DNA from 3 places in the Cellulomonas sp. GbtcB1 genome. Region 1 is predicted to be linked to each of the others. Evidence: riboswitches for the same ligand, from Rfam matches in the RefSeq annotation. Region 1 holds a riboswitch; each other region holds the start of a gene.
The links. Region 1 has a riboswitch for S-adenosylmethionine ahead of KVT14_RS04390 (aminotransferase class V-fold PLP-dependent enzyme). Riboswitches for the same ligand answer to the same signal wherever they lie in the genome.
Positions count from the first base shown of each region.

Region 1 (7,633 bases):
GGGTGCGAGGCTGGACCCATGCCCGCCCCGCGCACCGACCTCCTCGACCCGTACCCCGGCCCTGTCGAGCCCGAGGGCGACTACGACCGCCTCCTGCTCGACGGCCTCGACCTCGCCGGCGCCGACGCGGAGAGCGCCCGGTTCATCAAGTGCCTGCTCCGGGGGTGCGACCTCGATGGGGCGGAGCTCGACCACGCCCACCTCGTCGACACCACGCTCGCCGAGTGCCGGGCGGGGATGCTCCGCGCCCGCTCGGGCACGTGGCGCGACGTCACGCTCGAGGGCTGCCGGCTCGGCGCGCTCGAGGCGTTCGGCGGCTCCTGGGACCGGGTCACGGTCGAGGGCGGCAAGATCGACTACCTCAACCTGCGCGACGCCCGGCTGCAGGACGTCCGCCTCGTCGGCTGCACCATCGGCGACCTCGACCTCGCGGGCGTCCGTGCGGCGCGGGTCCGGCTGGAGGACTGCCGGGTCGGGCGGCTGGACCTGACCCGGGCGCAGCTGAAGGACGTCGACCTGCGCGGCGCGGAGCTCGCCGGCATCGACGGCACCGCCGGCCTGAAGGGCGCGACGATCAGCCAGGCGCAGCTGCTCGACCTGGCGGGCGCGCTGGCGGCGCACCTCGGGGTCGTCGTCCGCTGACGACGCCCCGCGGCCCCGGACGACCCGCCCCCTGCGCGGGCCGCCCGGCGCCGGGTTCTCAGTCCTCGACGGCCGGCCCGCAGGCCGCCGCGGCGGTCGCCGCGATCGCGTCGATGCCGGTCACGGCGGGCCGGGGCCGGGTGTCGTCCGCCACCGTCCAGCAGCCGTCGACGACCTCGTAGGACGCCGCAGGACCCTCGGTGACGTACGCGTGCAGCCCGGCGAGCAGCCGGTCGACCGTCTCCGTGGTCGTCCCGACCCCGACGGAGGCGCGGATCGCCCCGCCCGTCACCCCGACCCGGGCCAGCAGCGGGTGCGCGCAGAACCGCCCGTCCCGCACGCCGATGCCGTGCTCGGCGGACAGGTAGGCGGCCACCAGGCCGGAGTCGTGGTCGCCGAGCGTGAACGCGACCACGCCGACCGGGTCGGTCGAGTCGGACCACAGCCGCAGCACCCGGGCCCCCGGGATCGCGGCCAGCCCGTCGACCAGGCGCTCGCGCAGCGCGCGCTCGTGCTCGACCAGCGCCCCGGCGGGCAGGGCGTCCAGGGCGTCGCACGCCTCCGCCAGCGCGACGGCGCCGAGCACGTTGGGCGACCCGCCCTCGTGCCGCGCGGGCGCCGGCTGCCACAGCGTCCTGTCGGTGCGCACGTCGCGGACGGCGCCGCCGCCGGCCAGGTACGGCGTGCCCGCGTCGAGCCAGTCGCGCCGGCCCACCAGGGCGCCCGCGCCGAACGGCGCGTAGGTCTTGTGCCCGGAGAAGGCGACGTAGTCGACGCCGCTGGCCGCGAGCGAGAACGCCCGGTGCGGCACGAGCTGCGCGCCGTCGACGGCGACGCGGGCGCCGGCCTCCTGCGCGAGGGCGACCACCGAGGCGATCGGCAGCGCCTCGCCCGTGACGTTCGACGCCCCGGTCAGCGTGACGAGCGCGTACGGCTGGCGGGCGAGCTCGGTGCGCAGCGCCGTCAGCGTCTCGGCGACGGTCGACGCCGACGGCAGGATCGTCGCTGTGCGGCCGGAGCCCCGGACCGAGCGCACCCAGGGCAGCAGGTTCGCGTGGTGCTCGACGTCCAGGACGAGCACCCGGCCGCCGTCGGGGACGCAGCCGGCCAGCAGGTTCAGGGCGTCGGTGGTGTTCCGGGTGATCACCGCGACGTCGTCGGGGCGCGCGCCCACGAACCGGGCGACCGTCGCGCGGGACGCCTCGTACAGCGCCGTCGACACCTGGGACAGGTAGCCGGCGCCGCGGTGCACCGACGCGTAGAGCGGCAGCACCTCGACGACGCGGGCGGCGACGGACTCGAGCGCCGGCGCGGAGGCGGCGTAGTCGAGGTTCGCGTACGGCACGGACCGGCCGTCGACCAGAGGGACGCGCGTGTCCCCGCCGACGACGGGCAGCAGGGCGGTCTCGGCACACGAGGTGGTGGCGGTGACGGACATGGGACTACCCCCGAGCGGATCGGTGGGGGCCCGGTCGCCGACCGGGCGACCCCGCGCTTGCCGGCCACCGGTCGGTGGACGGCCAGGTCGTCACCCGGGGCACCCCGCCGCGGAGGGAGGGTTGCCGGCCAGCGAGCCGGGGCTTCGCGCTGGCGCTCATGACCTCGTCCGAGGATGCGGCGGCCCGCGCGCAGGTGTCAACCGTGGTCCACGGTGCGACACGGGTTCACCCGGGCGCGGCCGGGCGGTCATCCTGGTCCGGGCGATGGCGTAGCATCGCCGCACCATCCAGAGCGGCCGAGAGATCTGGCTCGTCGACGCCGCAGCAACCCGCGGACCCCCACCGGGGCCGGCCGAGGGTGCTTCCGCCAGATCCGATGGAGGAGAGGCATGACCGACACCGACGACCGCCTGCGCTACCGCCTGCTGACGGGGCCCGACGACCGCTCGTTCTGCGAGCGGGTCAGCGCCGCCCTGGCCGAGGGTTACGAGCTGCACGGCGGGCCCGCCGCCACCTTCGACGGGGAGCGCGTGATCGTCGCGCAGGCCGTCGTGCTGCCGGCCGCGGCCGCCCCGAGCACCCCGGTGCGCCCGCTGTGACCGCGCCGTACGCGGGTGACCTCACCCCGCAGGAGGCCTGGGACCTGCTGCTGACCGACGAGCGCGCCGTCCTCGTGGACGTCCGCACCGAGGGCGAGTGGCAGACCATCGGCGTCCCCGACACCGCCGACGCCGGCGAGGGCCGCACGGCGTTCGTCGAGTGGACCGACGCGTTCGGCCGGCCCAACCCGGCGTTCCTCGACGGTCTGGCCGCCGCCGGCGTGACCGCGGACGACCCGCGCCCCGTGGTGTTCCTGTGCCGGTCGGGCGTGCGCTCCGTCGCCGCCGCGGTCACCGCGACCGCCGCGGGCCTCGGCCCGGCGTACAACGTGCTCACCGGCTTCGAGGGCGACGTCGGCCCCGACGGCCGCCGGGGCCACCAGGGCTGGCGCGCGGCCGGCCTGCCGTGGCGGGAGGCGTGAGCGCCGCTCCCGGACCGGCGGACTGGCACGACGAGCGGCTTCCCCGGGAGTCCCTGCGCCCCGACACGCTCGCCGTGCGCGGCGGCCACGTCCGCACGCCGTTCCAGGAGACGTCCGAGGCGCTGTTCCTCACGCAGGGCTACGTCTACTCCCGCGCCGCCGACGCCGAGGCGGCGTTCGCGGGCGAGGCCGACCGGTTCCTGTACTCCCGGTACGGCAACCCGACGGTGTCGACATTCGAGGAGCGGCTCCGGCTGCTCGAGGGCGCCGAGGCCTGCTACGCCACGGCGTCCGGCATGTCGGCGGTGTTCACCGCGCTCGCCGCGCTCGTCCGGTCGGGCTCGCGGGTGGTCGCGGCGCGCGCGCTGTTCGGGTCGTCGGTGGTGATCTTCGACGAGATCCTCGCCAAGTGGGGCGTGCGCACCGACTACGTCGACGGCCACGTGCCCGCGCAGTGGGAGGAGGCCCTGTCGACGCCCGCGGACGTGGTGTTCTTCGAGACGCCGTCCAACCCGATGCAGGACCTGGTCGACATCGCCACGGTCAGCCGGCTCGCGCACGCCGCGGGCGCGGTCGTCGTCGTGGACAACGTGTTCGCGACGCCCGTGCTGTCCCGGCCGCTCGACTTCGGCGCCGACGTGGTCGTGTACTCGGCGACCAAGCACATCGACGGCCAGGGACGGGTGCTCGGCGGGGCCATCCTCGGCACCGACGCGTTCGTGCACGGGCCGGTGCAGACGCTGATCCGGAACACCGGGCCGTCGCTGTCGGCGTTCAACGCGTGGGTGCTGCTCAAGGGCCTGGAGACGCTGTCGCTGCGGGTCCGGCACCAGACGGCGTCCGCGCTGGAGCTGGCGACCCGGCTGGAGGGGCATCCGGTGATCGCGCAGGTCCGGTACCCGTACCTGCCCTCGCACCCGCAGCACGCCCTCGCGCTCGCGCAGCAGTCCGGCGGCGGCACGGTGGTGACGCTCGACCTGCGCGTGCCGGAGGGGTCGACGCCCGCGGAGGCCAAGGCGCTGACGTTCGGCGTGCTGGACGCGCTGCGGGTCGTGGACATCTCGAACAACCTCGGCGACGCGAAGTCGCTGGTCACGCACCCGGCGACGACGACGCACCGCAAGCTCGGCCCCGACGGGCGCGCTGCGGTCGGCATCGCGGAGTCGACGGTGCGGCTGTCGGTGGGGCTGGAGGACGTCGACGACCTGGCCGACGACCTGGAGCAGGCCCTCGGGACGCTGGGCGGCTGACGGCGGGGGCGGCCCGGCGGCGGTCACGTCGCCGGGCCGTCCTCCCACGGGCTCGGCAGCGGCGGCAGCGGCGTGATGCGGTCGCTGCGCCGCCACGCGACGACGGCCGCCACCACCAGTGGCGCGCCGGCGGCCACCGCGGCGGCGAGCACCCGCGGGACGGGCACCAGGTCGAGGGGCGCGGAGAACACCGCCTGGGGCCACATCCCGCCGACGGTCGCCACGGCGGCGACCGCGAGCGTGCCCGCCGCAACGACGACCGTACGGGCCCGGGACCCGGGTGGCGGCAGACGCCGGCCCACGGCCAGCACGCCGGCCCCGACCAGCAGCGCGACGGCGAGGCAGGGCACCAGGACCGGCACCAGGGTGATCGCCGTCCAGAAGGCCACGAGCACGAGCCAGTCCGCAAGGCCGAGGTGCCAGCCCAGGACCCCCGCGGCGCGCACCACCGCGAGCCACAGCGGCAGGACGACGCCCAGCAGCGCCCAGTGCCGGAGCCTCGTCACGCGCCGAGGCTACGGACGCGGCCCGGCCGTCAGGGGTCGTTCACTCCGGCGATCACGAGACCGACACCGACCAGCACGAACATCCCCCCGCCGAGCCGCTGCAGGATCATGTGCTGGCGCCGGGTCGGCTCGCCGTGGCGCCTGTACCGCGCGAACCGCGTGCGGTCGAGGCGACCGAGCACCCCTGCCAGCCCGGCGACCGCCGCGACGACGCCGATGACGACGAGCGGCCAGCCGTTCAGCATGGGACCGAGGGTCGCGGAACCCCGGCGTCCTCGCACGTCGGACCCCCGGAATCAGGGGTAGGTGCCCTCGGGCGCCGGACGGCGGGGGCGGTCCCGCTCCGGGCGCCAGCGCGCCCAGGCGGTCGCCGCCGCGAGGGTCAGCGGCAGGCCGACGAGCAGCGCCGACCACCCGAGCACCGCGGGCGCGAACGCCACCGCGACTCCGCCGGTGGCGAGGACCGCGCCCAGGAGGGTCGATCCCACCCCCGTGACCGCGACGGCGACGAGCCGGGCGCGGGGGCGGCGGGGGTCACCGGCCGGCGGCAGGCGGCGTGCGACGGCCAGCACCCCGGCGCCGACCAGGCCGCCCAGCAGCGCGGCGGGCACCGCGCCCAGCAGGAGGATCAGCACCGCGTACCCGAGGAACCCGGCACGGACCTCGGGGTCGCCGGCCCCCGTGAGCGCGACCAGCCACACGGCCAGCAGCAGCACGCCCAGGACCGACCATTGCCACACCCGTGTCATGGGAGCCCACCGTACCGACAGCCACGGTCACGACCGACGGCCGACGGCCCCGAGCCGGGCCTCCCGGGTCGGGCCCTCGCCCGGGCCCTGGGTCGGTGTCGGTGCCGCTGCACGGTGGAAGGTTGTGACGGACACGCCATCGGCGTGTCCGTCACAACCTTCCACCGTCGGGGCCGGCCGGGGTCGGGCGCCGGAGGTCAGGCCACCAGCGCGCGGAGCTCCGCCTCGACCTCGGCGCCGCCGGCCAGGGGGTGCAGGACCACGCCGTCGACGCCCGCGCGCCGGGCCACCTCGCCGACCTCGGCGACGAGCCGGTCCGCGGTCGTGACGACGCGGGTGTCGGCGGGCGCCCACGACAGGCCGGCGAGCGCGTCGAGGTACTCCAGGTGCGACCGCTTGCGGCGGGCGGTGCGCTCGTCACCGGCGAGCACGACCTCCAGGTCGAGCAGCACCCGGACCGCGGACCGGTCGCGGCCGACCTCGGCGAGGGCGTCCTCGACGAGGGCGGCCACCCGGGCGAGCGCCCCGACGGAGGGCACCGCGACGGAGAAGCCGAGCCGGATGGCGTCGGCGGTGCGGGCGGCCACGGCGATCCCCGACTCCGACTCCGGCCGGGCCTCGACGGTCCGCACGCCGTAGGCCGGGGCTCCGACGTGCACGACCGGCGCGCGCTCCGCGTCCGGCGCGGGCCGGTCCGCCGCCGTCGGGGCGCTGGTTCCCACCCGGTTCTCGCGCTGTGCACCCACGGATCGGGCGGCGTCCCGAGGATCCGCGGGGGACCGGAGCGGGGACGCCGAGGCGCGACCGGGGGCCAAGGCCGGGGCGGCGGGTGCCGAGGCCGGCGCGAGGTCCGGGGCGGCGGGGGCGAGGTCCGGGGCGAGGTCCGGGGTGGCGGGCGCGGGGGCCGGGGCGAGGTCCGGGGTGGCGGGCGCGGGGGCCGGGGTGGCGAGCGCGCGGCGGGTCGGGACGACGCGGCGGGCGGCGGCGGGGACGTGACGGGTGGCGACCGCGAGCGCGCGGTCCAGCACGGGCTGAGCCATGGGGGTGGTGTCCTCGGGGTGAGGCGGGTGCGCGGCGAGGGCCGTCCGGCCGCGGGCGCGCGAGGGTGTCAGCTCAGCGACAACACACCCGGCTCAGGAACACGCGGGCAGCCTAACTGCGCCCCGCCGGACGAGGCAGCACCGTGTCCACATCCCGGGCGCACGTGACCGGCCCGGCCCGCCCTGCCCCGGCCCGGCCCCAGCCCGGCCCGGCCCGCGAGTGCACATCCGACACGTCGACTGCCTATCCACTGGGTAGGCAGTGGACGTGTCCGATAGGCACTCGGCGCCGCGGCGGGCGGCAGGAGGGCGGGCAGGCGGCAGGCAGCGGGCGGGCGGCAGCGGGGCGGGCGGCGCCCGGGACGCAGGAGCGCCCCGGACCCGCGGGGTCCGGGGCGCCGGGCGCGCGGGTCAGGAGACGAGCGCGCGCATCACCGAGGTGAAGAACCGCAGGCCGTCCGTGCCCGAGCGCGGGCCGCGGGCGCCGTCCGGGCCGAAGCCCGCCTCGACGGCGTGCTCGGGGTGCGGCATGAGGCCGACGACGTTGCCGCGCGCGTTGCTGATGCCGGCGATCCCGCGGCGCGACCCGTTCGGGTTGACGTCCTCGTAGCGGAACACGACCCGGCCCTCGCCCTCGAGCTCGTCGAGGGTGTGCTCGTCGGCGACGTACTGGCCGTCCTGGTTCTTGAGCGGGATCGTGATCCGCTCGCCCGCGGCGTACTCGCTCGTCCAGGCGGTGTCGGCCCGCTCGACGGACAGCACCTGCTCGCGGCAGACGAAGTGCAGGTGGTCGTTCTTGATCATCGAGCCGGGCAGCAGGTGCGCCTCGGTGAGGACCTGGAAGCCGTTGCAGATGCCGAGCACGGGCATGCCCTTGCCGGCGGCCTCGACGACCTCGCCCATGACGGGCGCGAACCGGCTGATCGCCCCGGCGCGCAGGTAGTCGCCGTAGGAGAACCCGCCGGGCAGGACCACCGCGTCGACGC
Region 1 is NZ_JAGXJG010000007.1:59,456-67,088, reverse strand. It holds gene KVT14_RS04395 (pentapeptide repeat-containing protein) at 19-642, shown strand; gene KVT14_RS04390 (aminotransferase class V-fold PLP-dependent enzyme) at 701-2,080, opposite strand; SAM riboswitch class IV at 2,129-2,244, opposite strand; SAM riboswitch class I at 2,362-2,464, shown strand; gene KVT14_RS04385 (DUF1737 domain-containing protein) at 2,471-2,680, shown strand; gene KVT14_RS04380 (rhodanese-like domain-containing protein) at 2,677-3,102, shown strand; gene KVT14_RS04375 (O-succinylhomoserine sulfhydrylase) at 3,099-4,352, shown strand; gene KVT14_RS04370 (hypothetical protein) at 4,376-4,858, opposite strand; gene KVT14_RS04365 (hypothetical protein) at 4,888-5,103, opposite strand; gene KVT14_RS04360 (hypothetical protein) at 5,155-5,607, opposite strand; gene KVT14_RS04355 (hypothetical protein) at 5,805-6,647, opposite strand; gene purQ (phosphoribosylformylglycinamidine synthase subunit PurQ) at 7,059-7,633, opposite strand, start outside.

Region 2 (7,633 bases), on a different contig from region 1:
TCGACATCGACGTGGTGCACACGTTCGCCGAGGAGCTCGGCGTCGACGAGGTCGCCGCGGGCCGGGTGCTCGCGACGTCCGGGGTCGAGGAGGTCGACCTGACCGCGGCCACGTTCATCGACTCGTCGGCGATCGCGCTCCTCGTGTCGATCGCCCCGCACCGGCGGCCCGAGCGGCTGCGCGTGCGCGGCGCGACCGGGGCACCGCTGATGACGCTGCAGGTGACCGGGCTCGACTCCCTGCTGGACCTGGTGCCGGCCGAGGGCTGAGCCCGGGGCGCCCGGGCCCCGGGCGGGCTGCGGTCACACGGCCGCGAGCGCCGTCTCCCGCGCGTCCGCCGTGCCCCGGCGGGTGAGCGGGCCCCGCAGTCCCAGGTGCTCCCGCAGCGTGGTCCCCGCGTACGCGGTGCGGTACGCCCCGCGCTCCTGGAGCTCCGGGACGACCCGGTCGACGACGTCGTCCAGCCCGGACGGCACGAGCCACGGGCTCAGGTTGAACCCGTCCACGGCGCCCGTGCGGACGAATTGCACCAGCCGGTCGGCGACCGCGGACGGCGTGCCGACGAAGCCGCGCTCGCCGGACACGCGGATCACCAGGTCGCGGATGGACAGGCCCTCGGTCTCCGCGAGCGCGCGCCACCGCGCCGCGACCTCGTGCGTGCGGGCGCCGGTGGTCGACGAGCCGCCCTCCCCGCCGAGCTCGGCCACGGCCGGGTCGTGCGCGGGCAGCGGGCCGTCGGGGTCGTAGCCGCCCAGGTCCTCGCCCCAGATGGTGCCGACGACGTGCAGCGCGGTGGCGGGCGTGACCTGCTGCCGGGCGACCCAGCGCGCCTTCTCCTCGGCGTCCGCGGGGGTGTCGCCGACGACGATCGCCGTGCCCGGGAAGATCTTCACGTCGTCCTCCGGCCGGCCCGCCGCGACGGCGCGCGCCCGGATGTCCGCCGCGAACTCCAGCGCGTCCGCGAGCACCGACCCGTGCCGGGAGAAGATCACGTCCGCCGACCGCGCGGCGAAGTCCCGGCCCTGCGCCGAGTCGCCGGCCTGGAAGATCACCGGGTGCCCCTGCGGGCTGCGCGGCGTCGTGGGGTCGATGGTCACGTCCAGCAGGTCGCCGTGCGCCTCGACGCGCGCGACCCGCCCGCCGGGGCCGTCCGGCCACGCGTCCCAGATGCGCCGGGCCGTCGCGAGGACCTGCTCGGCGCGGTCGTAGCGGCGGGCGTGGTCGAGGTAGCCGCCGCGGCGGAAGTTCTCGCCGGTCCACGCGTTGTCGGTGGTCACGACGTTCCAGGCGGCGCGCCCGCCGGACAGCACGTCCAGGCTCGCGAGCCGCCGGGCCAGGTCGACGGGGTCGTTGTACGTGGTGTTCTGGGTGGCGACCAGGCCGATCCGCTCCGTCACGGCGGCCAGCGCGGCGAGCTGCGTGATCGCGTCGGGGCGGCCGACGACGTCGAGGTCGTGCAGCCGGCCCCGGCTCTCCCGCAGGCGGAGGCCCTCGCCGAGGAAGAACGCGTCGAACAAGCCGCGCTCGGCGGTGCGCGCGACCCGCTCGAAGGACGCGAAGTCCGTCTGCGAGCCGGACTCGGGGTCGGACCAGATGGTCGTGTGGTTGACGCCCTGGAAGAAGACGCCGAAGTGCACCTCGGCGTCGGGGCGGGTGATCGGGTACTCCTCGTCGGCGGTGCGGTCGGTCGGCTCGGTGTGCTGCGTCACGGCGGGGCTCCTCAGGCGGTCGCGCGGGCCGCGCCCGCGAAGCGGTTCTCGGGCCGGGTCAGGCCCAGGTGGTCGCGCAGGGTGGTGCCCGCGCGCGGGGCGGCGGTCCGCCGGTCGGCGCGCAGGGCGGGCAGCACGTCCCGGGCCAGCACCGGCAGGTCGGCGTCGAGCGCGGCGGCGAGCAGCCGGACCCCGGCCACGGCGGGGTCGTCCGCGAGCTCGGCCAGCAGGGCGCGCAGCCCGGCCGCCGTGCCCACGTGGCGCAGCGCGGTGCCCGGCGCCCACGGCTCGGCGGCGTCGAGCTCGGCGAGCCGGTCCACGGCCGTGCGGCCGCCGGCGTCGAGGACCACCTGCACCTCCACCACCGCCCGCGCGCCGGGGTCGGCGTCTGCCGCAGCCCGTGCCGCGGCCCGGGCGCCCGCGGCGTCGGGACCGCCGACCAGCACGACGTCCACCAGGCGCTCGCCGTCCCGGCCGGGACCGGCGACGTCCCCGGCCCGCGCCAGGACGACGGGCTGGCCCTGCGGAGGCCGCGGCGTGATGAGCGGGCCCACGACGGAGAACGACTCCCCGGCGAAGTTCACCGGGTGGATCCGGTCCCGGTCGACGTACCGGCCGGTGCCGACGTCGCGGATCACCGCGTCGTCCTCCCAGGAGTCCCACAGGTCGCGGACGACCTGCACGACGTCCCGGGCCTCGCGGCCGAGGTCGGCGACCGGCGCGCGACCGTACGCCGCCGGGGCGGCGTCGCCGGGGGTCACCGCGGCCAGCCAGCCCGCGCGGCCGGACGCGGCCAGGTCGAGCGAGGCGAGCTGCGTCGCGACGTGGAACGGCTCCGGGTAGGTGGTCGGCACCTCGGGCACCAGGCCGATCGCCGTGGTCGTGCGGGCGACGAACGCGGCGCGGGTGACCGCGTCGAGGCGGGCCCCGGTGGGGTCGCCCGGGACGGCGGCGAGGGCGGCGTCGGCGAAGGTGACGAAGGTCAGGCCGGCGTGCTCGGCGTGCCGGACGGCGCGGGCCAGGCGGGCGCCCGACACGAGGTCGGCGGGCGCGAGGCCGGACAGCGCGGCGGCGGCCGGGTGCGCGCCGGCGCCGTCGACGTCGAGGCCGGTGAGGAGCGGGGGGACGGTCACGGGGTCTCCGGTGGGTCGGGGGAGCGGCGGGATCGGGGCGGGTGCGGCGGGGCCGCGGCGTCACAGGGCGGTGTGCGTGCCGATCCGGTGGTAGGTGCGGTCGTGGTAGACCAGCGGCGAGGCGCCGTCGCCGGGCTCGGCGTCGTCCGGGCCGCCCGCGGACAGCGCCCGCAGCGACACGAGGTACGAGTCGCCGACGGGCGTGCGCTGGACGACGCGGGCGCGCACCCAGGAGACGGCGCCGTCGATCACGGGCTCGCCGGTCGGGAGCGAGGACCAGCCGCCGGCGGCGAACCGGTCCAGGCCGCTGGTGGCGAACCGTGCGGACACGTCGTCCTGGTGGTCCGCGAGGAAGCTCACGGCCAGCGTGCGCGCCGCGGACACGGCGGGCCAGGAGGACGACGTCGAGGCGAGCGAGAACGCGAGCAGCGGCGGGGCCGCGGACACCGAGATGACCGAGGTCGCGGTGAACCCGACCGGTCGGCCGGCGTGCCGCAGCGCGACTACGGCGACCCCGGCGGGGTGCCGGCGGAACACCCGCTTGAACTGCTGCGGGTCGAGCTGGGGCTCGTCCTGCTCGGCGAGCAGCCGCTCGAGCGGGCCCAGGTCCGTGCGCTCGGCGGTCACCGGGTCGCCCCGGCGAGCGCGACGGCGGGTGCGGCGGACGCGGCGGGCTCGGCGGCCGGCGCGAGCCCGAGCGCCCGGCGGAGCGGCGCGGCGGCCCGGGCCAGCCACGCGTCCAGCGCGGGGTCGAGGTCGGCGAGCTGGGCCTCGGTCAGGGTCAGCGAGCGCGCGGGGACGACCGCGCCCAGCTCGACGAGCACGGGGCGCAGGTGCACCTCGCCGGCGAGCGCGTGCGCCGGGTTGCCGGACACCACGAGCGGCACGGCCACGACGCCGGCCAGCCCGTCCGGGCCGTACAGGTCGAGGAACGCCTTGAGCAGGCCGGTGTAGGACGCCTTGTAGACCGGGGTCGCGACGACCGCGACGTCGGCGGCGGCCACCCGCGCGAGCGCGGCGTCGGCGGCGGGGTGCGCCGGGGCGAGCAGCTCGCCGGCGAGCGTCGCGAGGTCGACGACCTCGACGGCGGCGGGGGTGGCGCGGTCGGCCGACGTGAGCGCGGCCAGGCGCTCGGCGGCGGCGCGCGCGGCGCCCAGGGTGCGGGACCCGGCGCGCGGGTTCCCGGAGACGGCGACGACGGACGGGGACGACATGGTGGCCTCGCAAAGGGGGTCGATCACGGTTGCCGTGCGGCGGAGCGGCGCGTGCCGGCCGACGGCCAGGTCATCTCCCGGAGCACCCCGCCGTGACGTGGGGTTGCTGCCCAGCCAGCCGGGGCTTGGCGCTGGGACTCGTGACCTCGGGGCGGAGGTCTAGCACCGCTCCGGGTCCGCCGGCGCCGGCGGGTGGCGAGTTCTCACGATCCGGGACCGTGCGAACGCCTGGGACCTTGGTCCTGTGACATCGCTCCGGCATGCGAGACGCGGCGGCCCGGCCGTTGACGCCCCCGGGTCCGGTTCGTAGGTTCCGGGCACCGGTTCGCCACCGGGGTGCGCCGCAGGGCGGGCCCCGGGACGGGCCGGGTGGTCATGAGCTCCGACGCGAAGCCCCGGCTGGTCGGACGGCAACCCCCCGCGCGGGTGGGTGCCCCGGGTGAGGACCAGGTCCGCCGCCGCCGGCGACGGACAACACGCGGACCCGCCCGACCGGGCGGGGGCACACGAGGAGAACGCATGAGCCGGACCGTGCAGGCGCCGTGGGCGCCCTCGGCACCCGCCCTGCCGACCGCCGCCGCCGCGCCCGGCGGCCGCTGTCGCTGTCGCCGCTGACGGCGCAGCCCCCGGCCAGGCGCCCCGCCCGGGGCGCGTGACCCCGGCCCCGCGCGGCGCCTGAGCCCGGCCCCGCGGCGCCCGCGCCGTGCCCGGTCACGTCTCGGGACGCCCACCGCGCCGACCTGACCGATCCGCGCGAGCGGGCCGCCCGGCCCGCGCCGGCTCGTCTCGGTCCGCGCCGACCCGCGCCGAGAGAGGACGCGCGGGTCGAGATAGGACCTTCCACGGTCCGATCTCGGCGCGGGGGTCCGATCTCGGCGAGCCGGGGCGCCTGCCCGCTCGTCGATCCGCCGCCCGCGCGTCGCCGTGGCGCGCCCCGGCGCGCCCGCGACCGCCTCACCACCCGCCCCCGAACGGAGCCGTCATGCCCTTCTCGTCCCCCAGCGCCGGCCGCCGCGCGCTGCTCGGCGTCGACCTGACCGCCGCCGGCGCCCGGCCCGGCGCGGTCGGCGCCCACGGCGCCGTCGCCGCCCGCGCGTTCGACGGCGAGCGGCTCGCCCGCCTGGTGCACCGCGCCGATCGCGGCCTGCTCGACCTCGTGGTGCTCGGCGACGCCCTGCTGCTGCACCCCGGGCGTCGGCAGGTGCCCGGCCGGCTCGACGCCGCCGTCGCCGCGGCGCGGGTCGCCCCGCTGGTCCGGACCGCCGCGCTGGTGGCGGGCGTCCCGCACGACCAGGTCGAGCCGGGCCACCTCGCGGGTGGCGTCCGCGGGGTGCAGAACGCGGCGGGAGGTGCGGCGGGCTGGCAGCTGTCCGGCCCGGGGGCGACCGGCGGCCGCGCCGACCTCGCCGAGCCGGGGGCCCTCGGGGCCGGGTCCGCCTCTCGCGTTGCTGCTCCCGCGGGCTCTGCCGCTGCCGCAGTCGCTGCCGCGGGAGCCGCCGCCGCAGACGTTGCCGGTGGGGCTCCCGCAGACGCTGCTGCCGCTGCCGCTGCCGAGCGCCGGTGGGCGGACCGCGCGGCCGCCGCCCTGGACGCCGTCCTCGCCGCCTGGGCCGCGGGGGAGCCCGGCGCGGTGCGCCGCGGCGGGGACGGCCGGTTCCGCGTCGACCACGACGGCATCCGGTTCGCGGTCCGTGGCCGGTCGGCCGCTCGCAGCACCGCTCGCGGTGGCGACGGGGACGGCACCGCCCCCGCGGAGCGCCCGCTCGTGGTGGTGCCCGTCGCGGGCCCGGCCGCCGAGGCGCTCGCGGGCCGGTACGCCGACGTCGCCCGGCTCACGGCGCCGGACCTGGAGGCCGCCGCCGCGGCCCGGTCCCGGGTGCGCGCCGCCGCCGTGGCCGCGGGCCGGCCCGCCGACGCGGTGCGCGTCCTGCTCGACGTCGACGTCGCCCTCGCCGACGACCGGGAGTCCGCCCTCGCGCGGCTGGACCTGGTGCGCTCCGTCGACCGGCCGGACATCGGCGTCGCCGGCGCGGTCGTCGCGGGCACCGGGGCCGACCTGGCGACCGTGCTCGCCGACGCCGTCCGCGACGGCGCGGTCGACGGGTTCGTCGCGCTCCCGACCTCGGTGGAGGCGGACCTGGCGGCGCTCGTCGAGCGGACGGTTCCCGCGCTGCAGCAGGCGGGCGCGTTCCGGCTGCGGCCCGGCGACGGCGACGAGCCCGGCGACCGGGAACCGGCGGTGGTCCGCCGCCGCGCGTCGGCCGCCCGCGGCGACGGACGGGCCGACGGGCGTACCGACGCCCGTGCCGACCGGCTCGCCCTCGCGGAGGGCCCCTGGTCCGCCGCGCCGTTCGCCCTCACCTGACGGCCCCGCCCCTGACGGCGCCCGCCACCGCACCCCGCACCCCGCACCCCGCACCCACCGAGAGGTGACCCGATGACCACGACCCCGCTGCGGGCACGCGCGTCCCACGCGGCCGCGCCGGACCCTGCCCGGCTCGACCCCGCCGCGATCGGCCGGGCCCGGCTCGACCCGGCCCCGTTCGACCCGGCCCGGCTCGACGCCGCCTCGATCGACCCCGCCCGGCTCGACGCCGCCTCGATCGACCCCGCCCCGCTCGACCCGGGCCCGCTCGACCCCGCGCGGCTCGCCGTGCGCGACGCCCGGCTGCACGATCCGCTGGTCGGGCCGCTGCTCGACGGCCTGGCGCACGAGTACAGCACCCGGTACACCGGCCTGCTCACCCCCGCCGAGCTCCGCGACGAGCTGGAGCACTACGGCGTCGAGGAGTTCGCCCCGCCGCACGGCGCCCTCGTGCTCGTGCTGGAGGACGGCGAGCCGGTGGCGGGCGGGGCGTTCCGCCGCCGGTGGGAGCCGGAGCACGGCGACGCCGCCCGGCTCGCCGACCCGGGCGCCCGGGACGCCGAGGGAGCGCCCGCGGTGCCGACCGCGGAGCTCAAGCGGATCTGGACCCACGAGGCGCACCGCCGCCGCGGGCTGGCCCGGGTCGTGCTCGCCGCGCTGGAGGCGCGCGCCGCCGCGGCCGGCTACCCCCGGGTCTACCTGACGACCGGCCCGAAGCAGCCGGAGGCGGTCGGCCTGTACCTGGCGGCCGGGTACACCCCGCTGTTCGAGCCCGCCGCGTACCCGGGCGACCTCGTCCCGCACGCGTTCGAGAAGTGGCTCGCCCGGTGAGCGCCGCGACCACGGCCCCCGCGGCCGGGCCCGGCGCGCCGCCGGCCGCCCTCGACGTCGACCGCCCCGAGGTCCTCGCCGACCTGCCCGTGCTGCCCGCGCGGCACCCCGGCCGCTGGGTCGCCACCGCCGGCGTGGCCGTCCTGCTCGCGATGGTGCTCAGCTCGCTGCTCACCAACCCGCAGTGGGAGTGGGACGTCGTCGCGCAGTACCTGACCTGGCCGTCCGTGCTGGAGGGCGTGTGGGCCACCGTCCGGCTGACCGCCGTCGCCGCCGTGATCGGCTTCGGGCTCGGCACGGTGCTCGCGCTGATGCGGCTGTCCCGGTCGCCGCTGCTGCAGTCGGTGTCCTGGGCGTACTCGTGGGTGTTCCGGTCCGTGC
Region 2 is NZ_JAGXJG010000001.1:255,192-262,824, reverse strand. It holds gene KVT14_RS01190 (STAS domain-containing protein) at 1-269, shown strand, start outside; gene KVT14_RS01185 (NtaA/DmoA family FMN-dependent monooxygenase) at 303-1,658, opposite strand; gene KVT14_RS01180 (LLM class flavin-dependent oxidoreductase) at 1,721-2,842, opposite strand; gene KVT14_RS01175 (flavin reductase family protein) at 2,903-3,469, opposite strand; gene KVT14_RS01170 (NAD(P)H-dependent oxidoreductase) at 3,466-4,056, opposite strand; SAM riboswitch class IV at 4,099-4,202, opposite strand; SAM riboswitch class IV at 4,428-4,541, shown strand; gene KVT14_RS01165 (LLM class flavin-dependent oxidoreductase) at 5,039-6,421, shown strand; gene KVT14_RS01160 (GNAT family N-acetyltransferase) at 6,494-7,252, shown strand; gene KVT14_RS01155 (amino acid ABC transporter permease) at 7,249-7,633, shown strand, end outside.
Region 2: linked by a shared signal. The riboswitch ahead of KVT14_RS01165 (LLM class flavin-dependent oxidoreductase) and the one ahead of KVT14_RS04390 (aminotransferase class V-fold PLP-dependent enzyme) in region 1 are both predicted to bind S-adenosylmethionine.

Region 3 (7,633 bases), on a different contig from region 1:
CCGTCGCGTACACGTAGAAGTCGTAGAACTCGATGGTGGTGCCCACGAGGCTCGCCGCGATGACGCGGGACGGCGAGTTGAGCGGCCGGGACTCGGCCGGCGGCGTGGTGGTGGGCACTGCGGTGGCTGACATGCGGGGCTCCTCGACGATCCGGGTGGCGCGGACCACCGGCGGTCGTCGGGGTCGGCTCCAGGTCGGCTCGCGGGACGGTCGGTGCTCCAGCGCTCGGGCGACCTTACGCCGTCTCACTTGTCAGACAAGTCGTGACCGCATGATGGACGCCCTGGCGCCGTCGTCCCCAGGGCACGCGCGCGGTGCGGGCTGTGGAGGGCGGCGACCGGGTGTCGCACCGGTGCGGCAGAGTGGCGGCATGACGAGCAGCGACGCCCCCGACACCCTCCCCGCCCCCGCGGGCCGCCGCTGCTTCGGCGACGGCGACCCGCTCTACGAGCGCTACCACGACGAGGAGTGGGGCGTCCCGGTGCACGGCGAGCGGGAGCTGTTCGAGCGCATGACGCTCGAGGCGTTCCAGTCGGGCCTCGCGTGGATCACGATCCTCCGCCGCCGCGAGGGCTTCCGCGCGGCATTCGCGGAGTTCGACCCGGCCGTCGTGGCGGGGTTCGACGAGCACGACGTCGAGCGGCTGATGGCGGACACCGGGATCATCCGGAACCGCGCCAAGATCACGGCGGCCGTCGCCAACGCCCGCGCCCTGCTGGAGCTGCACGGCCGCGGGTTCAGCCTGGACGAGCTGTTCTGGTCGGCGGCGCCCCTGACTGCCGGCACCCGCCCGCGGCCGCGCACGTTCGCGGACGTCCCGGCGACCACCCCGGAGTCGGCGGCCCTGGCGAAGGAGCTCAAGCGGCACGGGTTCCGGTTCGTCGGGCCGACGACGGCCTACGCGGCCATGCAGGCGTGCGGGATCGTCGACGACCACCTGGCGGACTGCCCCGTCGTCCTGGCGCGCGCCGGGGGGTGACGCATCCGTGCGCCGCCACCCGCCGCAGGTGTCTCTAGTGCGACATTGCCTTGAGTGTCTATCCCACACAGGACTACGCTCGTGAGACGGACTGCGGTGCTGCGCCGGGTCCGGCGAGCCGCCCGCGACGCGGGTGTGCCGTACGAGGTCGTCGAGCTCACGAACCACACGGGCGTCGTGGTCGGGGGCGTGCGCTCGACGCTCGGCCGGCACTCCGAGATCGACGACGTCACGGCTCGGAAGTTCTTCGACCAGTTCGCGTCGGTGCTCGGGAAGGGGTGGTGGCGGTGACCCGGTACACGGTCACGGCCGAGCGCGGGCGTCGCTGGTGGGTCCTCCAGTGCGTCGAGCACCCCGGGGCCATCTCCGAGGTGGCTCGCCTGGACCAGGCAGCGACCGCCATGCGCGAGGCGATCGCCTTCGTCGCGCAGGTCGACCCCTCCGACGTCGAGGTCGACCTGCGGCCGGCCGTCCCCGACGAGGTGGGCGCGCACGTCCGCGCCGCCGAACGCCTGCGCGCGGAGGCGCACCGCGCGAACCGCGAGGCCGCCGTCGAGTCGCGCGCGGCAGCCCGGGTGCTGCGCGACGCCGGGCTCTCCGTCCGCGACGTCGGGACCGTCCTGGGCGTGTCGCACCAGCGCGCCCACCAGCTCCTGGCGGGCTGAGGGGCGGCTCGCCCGCCCGCCGAGGCCCGACGGCGTCAGCCCTCCCCGAACGCCCGCACGGGCAGTCCGTCCACCGCCACGTCCACACCGAACACCGCCCCCGCCACCGGGTCCCCGTCCGCGTGCGCGGTCGTCACGTACGCCCGCCCCGAGCCCGGCGCCCCGAACCCCAGGCAGGTCACCTGCGCCGTGGGCACGCGGACCGCGCCGAGCGGGGTCCCGTCCGGCCCGAACCGCAGCACCGCGCCACCGCCGTACAGCGCGACCCAGAGGCAGCCCTCCCCGTCGACCGTCGTGCCGTCGGGCTGCGGCCCGTCCGGGTCGAACGACAGGAACGGCTCGGGGGCCGCGGCGGTGCCCGTCACGGCGTCGTACGGCAGCCGGTACACGGTCGCGGCACTGGTGTCCGTGACGTAGAGCGTCGCGCCGTCGGGGCTCCACTGGAGCCCGTTGCCGACCCCCACCCCGGTGAGCACCGCGTCGACCTCGAGGCCGCCCTCCCCGGCGACCACGCGGTACACGGTGCCGTCGCCCGGCGAGCCGTCCCGCGGCATCGTCGCGACCCACAGCCGGCCGGCGCCGTCGACGCCGCCGTCGTTGAACCGGTAGTCGCGCGGCATGTCCGCCGGCCGGGTCAGCGGACCGAGGGTCGTGCCGTCGTGCACGCCGAGGCCGTCCGCGGTCGCGAGCAGCAGCCCGCCCGCGGCGGACGGCCAGGCGAGCGAGACCGGGGACGGCACGCTGACCACGGCGTCGCGCGCGTGGTCGCCCTCGGCCCAGCGGTGCACGCTGCACGCGTCGATGTCGACCCAGACGACCGAGTCGTCCCGCGCGTCGTGCACGGGCCGCTCCCCCAGGCGCGCGCGGACCTCGCCGAGGACCAGGGCCTCGGGCGCGTCCCGCGGCACCAGGGCCCGGGCGTCGATCCGGCGGTCGGGCAGCGGGATGGTGCGCAGGTCGGTCACCCCATGCAGCCTGGCACGGCGCCGTCGCGCCCGCCCGGCCGCGGGCGCGACGGCGGATCCACGGTGTGAGCCCGGTCACCGAAAGATGACGCGTCAGGGGCAGTGGACGGCGACGGCCGCCGGGCCTAGTGTGGCGGCACCCATCCAGAGCGACCGAGAGACCTGGCTCGTCGACGTCGCAGCAACCCCCCTCCTCACCGAGGGTGCGGGTGCTTCCGCCAGGTTCGATGGAGCTGACGATGAGCAGTCACGACGCACCTGCGCACCTCGCGGGCACCGCCGTGCCGGACGGCCTCGGGGCCGTGGACCGCCCGACCGTGTCGTTCGAGCTGTTCCCGCCGCGGAACCCGGACGCCGCGCCCCGGCTGTGGTCGACGGTGCAGCAGCTCGCCGCGGCCCGCCCCGACTTCGTCTCCGTCACGTACGGCGCCTCGGGCAGCACCCGGACCACGACCCGACAGCTCGTCCGGCGGCTGCTGCGCGAGACCTCGCTGACCCCGATCGCGCACCTCACCTGCGTCGCCAGCTCGCGCGAGGACCTCGCGGCGACGATCGAGGAGTTCCTCGACGAGGGCGTACGGTCGTTCCTGGCCCTGCGCGGCGACCCGCCCGCCGACCGCTCCTGGGAGCCGCACCCCGAGGGCCTCCCGACCGCGAGCGCCCTCGTGGAGCTGCTGCGGGACGTCGAGCGGCGGCGGTGCGCCAGCAGCCCGGCGCAGGCGGTGCGCGCCGCCACCCGGCCGCTGTCCGTCGCCGTGGCGGCGTTCCCGCGCGGCAACGCGGGGGCCGGCAGCACCCGGGAGCAGGACGTCGCGGCCCTGCTCGCCAAGCAGCGGGCCGGCGCGGACTTCGCGATCACCCAGGTGTTCTACGACGCCGGCTCGTACCTCGAGCTCGTGGCCCTGGCGCGCGACGCCGGCGTCACGATCCCGATCCTCCCGGGCGTCATCCCCACCACCGACCCGGCCCGGCTCCGTCGCGTGGCGCAGCTGACGGGCGTGCCCGTCCCGGACACCCTGCTCGCGCGGCTCGACGCCTTCGACGCCGACGACCCGGCAGAGGTCGCGGCGCGGCACCGCCTGGGCACCCGCCTGGGCGTCGACCTGGTGAACGCCGTCCTCGACGGCGGCGCGCCCGGCGTGCACCTCTACACGTTCAACGCCCACGGCCCGGCGCTCGACCTGCTGGACGGCGCGGGACTGGGCGGCGACGCCCCCCGCGCGCACCTGCGCGTCGGCCTCGAGCCGGCCGCCGCCGCGTCCGCCCCCACGACCAACCCGACCCCCGTTCCCACCAGCTGAGGCGAGAGATGACCGACCTGACCCACCCGTTCCCCGCCGGCACCGTCCTGGGCTACCCCCGGATCGGCCCGCGCCGCGAGCTGAAGAAGGCCCTCGAGGCGTTCTGGGCCGGCCGCGCGAGCGCCGAGGAGGTCGAGGCCACCGCCGCCGACCTGCGCCGCCGGACCCGCACCCGCCTGGCCGAGCTCGGATTGGACACCCGGCTGCCCGCGATCCCGAGCGCCTTCTCGTTCTACGACCACGTCCTCGACGCGGCCGCGGTCCTCGGCGCCGTGCCCGAGCGGTTCGCCGACCTGCTCGCCGCCGACGGCGGCCTCGACCTCGCGGGGTACTCGACCGTGGCCCGCGGCCGCGGCGACGACCTGCCGCTCGAGATGACGAAGTGGTTCGACTCGAACTACCACTACCTCGTCCCGGAGATCGGCCCGGCGACGCCGTTCCGGTACGCCAGCGACCGCCCGGTGCGCGAGCTCGCGGAGGGCCTCGCGGACGGCGTGCTCACTCGCCCGGTGCTGGTCGGCCCGGTGACGTTCCTCGCGCTGGCCAAGGCCGCCGAGGGCTCGCCCGAGGACTTCCTGCCGATCGACCGGCTCGCCGACGTGCTGCCGGTGTACGCCGCGCTGCTCCGCGACCTGGCCCGCGCCGGCGCCACCTGGGTGCAGCTGGACGAGCCCGCCCTGGTCTCCGACTCGACCGGCGTCCCGGCCGACCGGCTGCTCGCGGCGGCCGCCGAGGCGTACCGCGCCCTGGCGACCGACCTGCCCGCCTCCGAGCGCCCCGCGATCCTGGTCGCCGCGCCGTACGGCGACCTCCAGGACGCCCTGCCGGTGCTGGCCGGCACCGACGTCGAGGGCCTCGCGCTCGACCTGGTCCGCGGCGCGCTGCCCGCCGGCCCCGTCGAGGGCCTGGCGTCGAAGGTGCTCGTCGGTGGCGTGGTCGACGGCCACAACATCTGGCGTGCGGACCTCGACGCCGCGCTCGGCTCGCTCGAGTCGCTGGAGGGCCTCGGCGCCCGGCAGGTCGCCGTCGCCACGTCGACGTCGCTGTTCCACGTCCCGCACGACGTCGAGGACGAGCCGCAGCTCGACCCGACGCTGCGCTCCTGGCTGGCGTTCGCGGACCAGAAGGTCGCCGAGGTCGTCACGCTCGCGACCGGCCTGACCGAGGGTCGCGAGGCCGTGCTCGCCGAGCTGCTCGCCGCGGCCGACGCGCGCCGGTCCCGCGCCGCGGCGCCGGGCGTCGTGCGGCCGGAGGTCCGGGACCGGCTCACCGGGCTGCCTGCCGACGCGTTCCACCGCGGCGACTTCGAGGGGCGCCGGGTCGCGCAGGCCGAGCGTCTGCAGCTCCCCGCGCTGCCGACCACGACGATCGGCTCGTTCCCGCAGACGCCCGAGATCCGCGTGGCCCGCGCCGCGTTCGGTCGCGGCGAGCTCACCGCCGCGCAGTACGAGGACGAGATGAAGGCGGAGATCCGCCGGGTCGTCGAGCTGCAGGAGGAGATCGGCCTCGACGTGCTCGTGCACGGCGAGCCCGAGCGCAACGACATGGTGCAGTACTTCGCCGAGAACCTGGACGGGTTCGCGGTCACCGCCAACGGCTGGGTCCAGTCGTACGGCTCGCGCTGCACCCGCCCGTCGATCCTGTGGGGCGACGTGTCCCGGCCGGCGCCGATCACGGTGCCGTGGACGACGTACACGCAGTCGCTCACCGCCAAGCCGGTGAAGGGCATGCTGACCGGCCCGGTGACGATCCTGGCGTGGTCCTTCGTCCGCGACGACCAGCCGCTGGCCGACACCGCCAACCAGGTGGCCCTCGCCCTGCGGGACGAGATCGCCGACCTCGAGGCCGCGGGCACCGCGATCGTCCAGGTCGACGAGCCCGCGCTGCGGGAGCTGCTGCCGCTGCGCGCCGCCGACCACGACGCCTACCTCGACTGGTCGGTGCGCTCGTTCCGGCTCGCGACCTCGGGCGTGCGCCCCGACACCCAGATCCACACGCACCTCTGCTACTCGGAGTTCGGCGAGATCTTCGGGGCGATCGACGGCCTGGACGCCGACGTGACGTCGATCGAGGCGGCCCGGTCGAAGATGGAGATCCTCGGCGACATCGCGTCCGAGGGCTACCCGCGGGGCATCGGCCCGGGTGTCTACGACATCCACTCGCCGCGCGTGCCGAGCGAGGCCGAGGTGACCGAGCTCCTCACCGAGGCGGTGCGCGTCGTCGACCCGGCGCAGCTCTGGGTGAACCCGGACTGCGGCCTCAAGACCCGCCGGTACGCCGAGGTCACCCCGTCGCTCCAGCACGTCCTGGCCGCCACCCGGACGGTGCGCGCGTCGCTGGCGGTGCCGACGGCCTGACGCGCCGCCGGCCCGGGCGCGACCCGGACGCGCGACCGCCCCGGTCCCCCACGCAGGGGGCCGGGGCGGTTGTCGTGCAGCCGCGTCGCCGGTCAGGCGCTCGCACGCTCCTGCGGAGCGGCGTCGGCGCCCGCCTCGATGGTCGCCGGCGTCCCACCGGTGCTGACCTCGATGCGGCGCGGCTTGGCCTCCTCGGCCACGGGGATGGTCAGGCTGAGCACGCCGTCCGCGTACGACGCGGTGATGGCGTCCAGGTCGAGCCCGCGGCCGACGGTGAGCTGCCGCGCGTAGGTCCCGACCGGGCGCTCCTTGGCGAGCCACTGCACCCCGTCCTCCGTCCGCGCGGTGCGCTGCGCGCGGATCGTCAGGGTGCGGTCGTCGACGTTCACGTCGATCGAGCCGGGGTCGGCGCCCGGCAGGTCGACGCTCAGGACGTAGTGGTCGCCCGAGCGGAACAGGTCCATCGGCATGGTCGCCGACGCTCGCTGCTGGCCGAGGACCTGGTTCATCAGCCGGTCCATCTCCTGAAACGGGTCGAATCGCGTAGCCACAGCCCGTCACCTCCTCGAAGCGTCACGGCGGTCCGGACGGTCCGGGACCGCTGCTGCCCCGGCGCTGCCGCGCCAGGAGGGCTACGAGAGATGTTCTAGCACTCGAGAGGTGCGAGTGCCAGATCGAGCGGGACGTGTTCGCTGACGGATGAACCCGCAGGTCAGGCGGTGCGCCGAGCGGTGCCCGCCGGGTCCGTCGCCGCCGACAGCGCCTCCACGATCCGCACGTCCGCGTCCAGCCAGGGCACCGTGAGCCACTGCCCGCGCGGCAGCCAGCGCAGGTCGTCGTGCTCGACCAGCGGCCGCGGCTCGCCGGCGGTCACGCGGGCCAGCCAGAGCCGCATCACGTACCGCTCGCTGAGCCACCAGGCGCCGTCGTCGGGTCCGACGAGCTCCGTGCCGAGCTCGACGGCGACGCCCAGCTCCTCGCGGATCTCCCGGTGCACGGCGTCCTCGGGGGACTCGCCCGGCTCCACCTTGCCGCCGGGGAACTCCCACCGGCCCGCGAGGCTCACGGGCGCGCGGCGGCGGGCCGCCAGCAGGGCGCCCGGGGCGGCGAGGTCGTCGACCAGCGCGGCGGCGACGACGAGGACGGGGCGGGTCATGCCGCCCAGTGTCCCAGGCGCGCGTGTCGCGCGCGTGACACGGCCGTGGCCCGCGCGATGGATCCACTCGCACCGGCACGCCCGCGCGCGTCGGTGCGAGTGGATCCGTCGGGCGGAGCTCAGCCCTGCCGCAGCTCGTTCTTGAGCTCGCGCTGCGCGTGCTCCAGCGCCTCGCGCGCCGGCACGCCGGACTCGTAGATCTCGGTGAG
Region 3 is NZ_JAGXJG010000005.1:97,434-105,066, reverse strand. It holds gene KVT14_RS03565 (MFS transporter) at 1-133, opposite strand, end outside; gene KVT14_RS03560 (DNA-3-methyladenine glycosylase I) at 372-980, shown strand; gene KVT14_RS03555 (ribonuclease PH) at 1,062-1,271, shown strand; gene KVT14_RS03550 (hypothetical protein) at 1,268-1,645, shown strand; gene KVT14_RS03545 (SMP-30/gluconolactonase/LRE family protein) at 1,681-2,610, opposite strand; SAM riboswitch class I at 2,748-2,856, shown strand; gene KVT14_RS03540 (methylenetetrahydrofolate reductase) at 2,850-3,911, shown strand; gene metE (5-methyltetrahydropteroyltriglutamate--homocysteine S-methyltransferase) at 3,920-6,268, shown strand; gene KVT14_RS03530 (Hsp20/alpha crystallin family protein) at 6,361-6,819, opposite strand; gene KVT14_RS03525 ((deoxy)nucleoside triphosphate pyrophosphohydrolase) at 6,981-7,424, opposite strand; gene KVT14_RS03520 (ABC transporter substrate-binding protein) at 7,544-7,633, opposite strand, start outside.
Region 3: linked by a shared signal. The riboswitch ahead of KVT14_RS03540 (methylenetetrahydrofolate reductase) and the one ahead of KVT14_RS04390 (aminotransferase class V-fold PLP-dependent enzyme) in region 1 are both predicted to bind S-adenosylmethionine.